Linked DNA regions of Prochlorococcus marinus subsp. pastoris str. CCMP1986. The protein of the gene in region 2 interacts with the protein of the main gene of each other region in a pairwise test. Links are inferred from orthologs where the notes say so. Each region holds a gene or a part of one and is shown on either strand. Other genes may lie near its edges. The genes, in order: TX50_RS07840 and TX50_RS02780.

Region 1 (3,204 bases), 900 kb from region 2 along the record:
TAAATCCTAATATTGGCGTTTCGTTGTAGAAATCAATATACTCTTGTTGATCATTTCCTTGAGGTATAAACGTTCCAACTCCACTTGAAATGGCTATGAAAATTATTAATAGTATTGCAAATCTTAAACTTGATATCTTTAGAATAAATTTCTTAAAAATAACCATTTAGATCCAATTTGAAATTAAATTTAGAATCCCTAGCGAAACTAAAAATACCCCACTTAAAGTAGGAATTACTTGACTATATTTTCTGAGTTCTAGAAACTGCTTTAAATTTTCAGTTGTCGCTCCTGCAAGGATTAATGGTGTTACTTGACCAAGGCCAAAGAAGAATAAAAAAATTATTGAAATTGTAGGGTTTTTTGCTTGTGATACCCATGCTAAGAGTGTAGCCAGTACTGGAGTAATACAAGGTGAAGAGGCAAGACCAAAAGCTCCACCTACTACAAAAGGAGTAATTATAGAAGGAACCTTATCTTCCATAAATTGCAAATCGGGCCCATTAGGTAATTGGAATTTTAAAATTCCTAATAAGTTTAAGCCCATAATAATTGCTATTAAAGCTACTAAAGATGCGTAGTAAGAGGGCAATTGTCCATATATTTTTCCTAAGAATCCGCTCAAGGCACCCAATGTAATGAGGGAAAAAATTACCCCTCCAGAAAAACTAATAAGTTTAAACTTATTATTCTTAGTACCACCCACATAAGCAATTGTGATTGGTAGTAAAGATAAAGAACATGGACCAAGACTTGTTAAAAGGCCTGCAGTAAAAACTAAAAATATGGTAAGTGGGCCTGGATTATTAAGCCCTTGCTCCATTAGTAAATTACCCTTTTGAGCTAATTCTGAAACAAATAAATTAATTGAGGCGATAACAGGAATCTAAATCTTCTAAATTCTAACTAATGAAGAGACTTTCGTGCACTAATCATGCCTATATGACCAGTTGATTCCAGAGAACACCTTAACAACATTCCGATCACAAAAAATGAGGACAATAAGGAATTTCCTCCGTAACTTACAAAAGGTAATGGTAACCCAGTTGTGGGCATTGTTCCTGTTGCCACAGCTATATGCATTATAGATTGACCTATAACTAAGGTTACGCATCCAATAGCAACTAACTTTGTATAATTATTCCTACATTTTATAGCGATTCTTAAGCTTATATAAGAAAAAAGAGCTAAAAAGCTCAACAATAATGTTGATCCTAATAAACCAAATTCTTCTGCAAAAATAGCAAAAATGAAATCTGTGCTTTGAATTGGTAAATATTGTAATTTTTGTGTAGATAACCCAAATCCTTGTCCAAATAATCCTCCTGAACCAATCGCTAGTAAACTCTGAATTAATTGATAGCCATTACCCTCTGAATCTTTCCAAGGATCTATGAATGATATGACTCTTAGCTTTTGATACTCATTACTCAAAATACTAATACAACCACTTAAAACTCCTAATGAAGCTACTGATAAGAGTGAACTGAATTTAACTCCCCCACATAAACCCATCACCCAAAAAAGAATTCCTGTTAAACCTGCGGTACTTAAATTTGGCTGCTTCATTATTAGTAAAATTAGAAACCCAAAGGTGCTTAATGAAATAATTTTTCTATTATTTTTAACTAAATTCCAATGAGCAAATAAGTTGGCTCCTTCCAATATTGAAAAAGGTTTTATTAATTCAGATGGTTGAATTTGTAGAGGACCTAGAATTAACCATCTTGAAGAACCGTTAACTGTACTGCCAAAGAATATTGTTAAAATTATCAAGAAAATTAAAAAGTAAAAAATAATTTTTGAAATTTTTAAAAGATCTCTAATATTTGTATTTAAAACAAAATAAAAAAAAGTTAATCCAGGAATACACCAAATAATTTGTCTTTTTAAATAATACGCCCAATCCCCCATTTCCTTGCTAGCCACCCACCAACTAGCAGAGCCAAGAATAAATAAACCTAAAACAGACCAAATACCTATCAAAATTAGTAAAAGTTTCCCTTCATAAGGCCAAATTCCCCAAGGTATAGGTAAGAAATTTGCCTTTAAATAGTTAGGTTTGTTTATTGAATCAAAAGTTCTATTTCTTTTACAATCACTATTAAATTTTGTAGCTGATTTACTTATCTCCAATTTAAAGTTTGTAGATATACTATTGAGACGTTAAATGACTACTTTGCCAAGTCTTTTTGATACTTTTTGAGTGAATTTAAGTTTTTAGATTTTGATTAATAAAACTCAATTTATTTTTAGTTTTTCAAAAACATCCATATCAAATATCACAATTCTTAAGAATTAGGACTTTAAACGAAAAATTCCTAGCTAAAAGACCCCTCCCCATGATAGATTCCGTGGGTTTATATACTTACTTAAATCTTTATGAAGGGGGTTTTCTAAATTATGTTCACATCAGTGGACTCAAATAGAAAAAAAATTGTTGAGCATCTTCCCGATAAGAATGTTCATGATTCCCCTACCCAGGATAATTCTTTCATTAATAAAATTAAATTAGTTTTTGCAAGTCAATTCCAAAAATTATTTTCAAAAAATGATGAATACACTAAATTGCAAATAACAATTTTTGGTATTACTTTTATCGTTGCCATTTTAGTAGCATCTATAACAGGAATTATAATTGGGTATACTTTTGGTTTTAGTGTTTTTATAGGTGCCATTGCTGGTATTTTTTATTTACGTTTGCTTGCTAAAAGCATAGGAAAAATAGGGAAAGAATCTAATGGGGTATCTCAATTGCAACTATTGGTTCCAGTTTGCCTCTTTCTTTTTGCAAGCAAGCTAGGATCCTTAGATATTTTTCCAGCAATGATAGGCTTTTTTATTTATAAGCCTTCTCTTATATTTTATTTCTCACGTTCTTAAATAAATTTTGCTTTTCAAAATTTATTAATTTTTATTTAAATCAAAATGTTCTTAAACTCCTTGCCAACAAATTTTGCCGCATTAGAAGTAGGTCAACATCTTTATTGGCAAATTGGAAATATAAGACTTCACGGACAAGTTTTTTTAACTTCTTGGATCCTATTAGGTGCTTTATTAGTTTTCATCTCTGTAGGGACAAAAAAAATGGAAAATGATCCTAAGGGATTGCAGAATTTACTTGAATTTTTATGGGACTACATCAGAGATCTTTCAAGAACTCAAATTGGTGAAAAAGTTTATAGAGATTGGATGCCTTTTATA
Region 2 (3,290 bases):
GGAAGATTATCCTCTTCTGTGATTATGCATTCTTTATGGAATGGGATGACCTTTTTGAATTTGTTTCTGTTGAGAACATAAAGATTTAGCTATATTGCTTGCGAATAAATTAAAAAAATGTTTATTTGATTTATAACACTTTTTATATTTCTATTAATTCTAAGAGATGAATATAAATAAGAATGAAAATTCTTTAAAAAAAAAACTTTATGATGCTGATAAAATTACTTCAAAAAAAATAAAATTTTTTAATTTAAAATTTATTCATAGAATATTTGATAGCGTAAATATATCTTTATTAATTTTGATTTTTATTTTATCTTTTATTTCTTTTAATAGTCAAAGGAAATGGACAAGCATTTATAAAAAATTATTAAAAACAAGAGCAAATAATAATAATCTTATTGACTATATTTCTAAGACTGAAGAATTTTATATTAATAAAATTGAGTCCCTTAATACTTTAAAAAAAACAACTCCAAAAGATTTAATTTATCTTGATAAGCAAACTATACAGAATAAAAATAATTATTTAAATAAAAAAATTAAATTTATTAAAGATGGATTAAAAGATAGTAAATATCAAAAAGGATATTAATGAAAAGAAGTAAGAAAATTGTTCATTTATTACCTCTCAAACCTCGAAGGTTTAAGGTTACTTATATATGTTGTTTATTATTGATTTTTGGACTATTTGGAAGGCTTGTAAATTTACAAGTTTTTAGTGCCTCTGACTTACAAAAAAAAGCGAGATTAATACAATTCACCAAGATTAGTTCTTTAAATAAGAGAAGATCAATAGTAGATAGAAATAATAGACTAATTGCTTATGATAAACCTCTATACAGATTATGGGCTCATCCTAAGTACTTTAACTTCCCTGGAGATCCAACTAATAGAGTAAGAACTATTGATGAAGTGGTTAATAAATTGACGCCAATTTTAAATGTAAAAGATGAATTGCTTCTATCAAAGTTTGAAAATAAAATGTTAGGAATTGAATTGCTGGATGAAATAACAGAGAATCAAGCAAAAAAGATCAAAAACCTTCATATTAGTGGTTTGGATCTCGTTAAATATTCTCAAAGATATTATCCTCAACGTAATTTGTATTCAAATCTTATTGGTTTTGTTAATTATGAGAATAAAGGTTCAGCTGGTTTAGAGCTGCATTTAGATAATCAAATCAAAGTACTTAACAAAAGTAATTTGATTAAGAAAGGAGGAGATGGAACACCTCTCCCGGATAATTCGGGACCAAGAGATTTTATTAGTGACTACAAGAGTTTAGGTTTGACAATAGATTCAAGATTACAGAAAGCTACTTTTAAAGCTTTAAGTAACCATGTAGTGAAGTGGAACGCAAAGAAAGGCTTCGCAATAGTAATGAATGTAAATAACGGAGAGATCTTATCACTAGCATCAATTCCATCTTATGATCCAAATAAATATTGGGATTATGATTCCGAAGTCTTTAGAGGTTGGTATTCTCAAGATTTATTCGAGCCTGGTTCAACTTTTAAACCAATAAATCTAGCCTTAGCATTAGAAGAAAAAGCAATCCAAAAAGATGGTTTAGTTGAAGATAGTGGGGAGGTTAATGTTGGAGGATGGAGTCTTTCAAATTGGGATAAAAAAGGAAATGGCTATATTGATTATCCAAAAGTTTTACAAGTTTCAAGTAATGTGGGGATGGTAAAAATAATGCAAAATTTGCCGTCTAAGACTTATTGGAATTGGTTAAATAAATTAGGTATTAATAAACGTTTGGAGACGGATTTATTTGAATCTACAGCTGGTCAATTAAAGTCAAAAAATATATTTGTTACTCAGTCAATTGAGCCAGCAGTAGCATCTTTTGGAAAGGGTTTTTCTATTTCTCCTTTAAAATTAGCTCAACTTCACGCTGTTCTAGCTAATGGGGGAAGTGAAATAATTCCTCATGTTACTTTCAATTTTAAAGCTCACCTTAAAAACTATTCTCCAAAAGAAATCTTTTCTAACGAGGTATCAAAAACTGTTCTTAAATGGATGGAAAGTGTCGTTGATAATGGCAGTGGAAAAGGAGCGAAAATTGATGGATACAGAATTGGTGGGAAAACTGGAACTTCTCAAAAGGCAGTTAATGGAAGGTATACTAATAAAAAGGTTTGTAGTTTTGTAGCTTCTTTTCCTGTTAATAATCCAAAGTATGTTGTCCTCGTTGTTATTGACGAACCTTCAAAGGCATACGCTTATGGTTCAACGGTTGCAGTGCCAATTGCAAAAGAAATCATCGAAAGTTTAATTGTTATTGAAAAAATACCGCCACAAATTGAAGAAAACAGGAAAGTTGTTAAAAAACCATGAAATTATTCTGGTTTTTAGTTAATTAGTTCATTATTTAATGATTTCATTTGAAATTGAAGCTATCGTATAAAAATATATTGTTATGTAAAAATGAAATCAATTTTAGAACAATTATCTTCTATTACTGTTGTTGTCGCTGATACTGGAGATTTAGATGCGATTAAAAAGTTTCAACCTAGAGATGCCACCACTAATCCATCACTAATATTGGCTGCGGCTAAGAATCCTGATTACATAAAATTAATCGATCAAGCTTTGGAAAGCTCAAGAAAATCCCTACCTGCTGGCTTTTCTGAAAGTGAATTAATTAAAGAGACTATAGATCAGGTTTCAGTATTTTTTGGCAAGGAGATTCTTAATCTTATTTCTGGAAGAGTATCTACAGAAGTTGATGCAAGACTAAGTTTTGATACTGAAGCAACAGTTACAAAAGCGAGAAAGTTAATAAATCACTATAAAAGTTTTGGAATAAATAAAGAAAGAATATTGATTAAGATCGCTTCAACTTGGGAAGGAATTAAGGCAGCTGAAATTTTAGAAAAAGAAGGTATTAAATGCAATTTAACTTTACTTTTTAACTTCTGCCAAGCTGTAGCCTGTGCTAATGCAAAAATAACCTTAATCTCGCCTTTCGTAGGGCGAATATTGGATTGGCATAAAGCAAAAACTGGCAAAGATAACTTTGCAGGGTGTGAAGATCCAGGTGTTATATCAGTAACCAAAATCTACAATTATTTTAAAGAAAAAGGATTTAAAACTGAAGTCATGGGTGCAAGCTTTAGAAATATAGATGAAATAAAAGAATTAGCAGGATGTGACCTTCTAACTATTGCTCCAAAATTTTTAGACGAACTTAATAGAGAGGAAGGGGAATTAATTAAAAAATTAGATGAAGATACTCAATCCCAAAGTTCTATTGATTATAAATTTGATGAGAAGGA

Evidence for each region.
Region 1: the proteins of TX50_RS02780 (region 2) and TX50_RS07840 interact in binary tests that used the Escherichia coli proteins (3 or more experiments, as listed by UniProt). The link is inferred for Prochlorococcus marinus subsp. pastoris str. CCMP1986 from one-to-one orthologs.

What each region holds. Positions count from the first base shown.
Region 1 is NC_005072.1:1,391,056-1,394,259, reverse strand. What follows is about bases 22-2,888. They hold TX50_RS07840 (FtsW/RodA/SpoVE family cell cycle protein), read right to left. Parts: upstream 2,137-2,888; coding sequence 907-2,136; downstream 22-906. Other genes in these bases: TX50_RS07835 (ATP synthase subunit I), read left to right, coding at 2,404-2,883; TX50_RS07845 (cytochrome c biogenesis CcdA family protein), read right to left, coding at 167-823; TX50_RS07850 (cytochrome c biogenesis protein ResB), read right to left, coding at 22-166. Outside these bases: more of TX50_RS07850, read right to left, coding at 1-21; atpB (F0F1 ATP synthase subunit A), read left to right, coding at 2,929-3,204.
Region 2 is NC_005072.1:488,287-491,576, forward strand. What follows is about bases 21-2,973. They hold TX50_RS02780 (peptidoglycan D,D-transpeptidase FtsI family protein), read left to right. Parts: upstream 21-597; coding sequence 598-2,349; downstream 2,350-2,973. Other genes in these bases: TX50_RS02770 (CPBP family intramembrane glutamic endopeptidase), read left to right, coding at 21-81; TX50_RS02775 (hypothetical protein), read left to right, coding at 167-598; tal (transaldolase), read left to right, coding at 2,440-2,973. In the rest of the region: more of TX50_RS02770, read left to right, coding at 1-20; more of tal, read left to right, coding at 2,974-3,290. UniProt on the Escherichia coli protein: Essential cell division protein that catalyzes cross-linking of the peptidoglycan cell wall at the division septum. Required for localization of FtsN.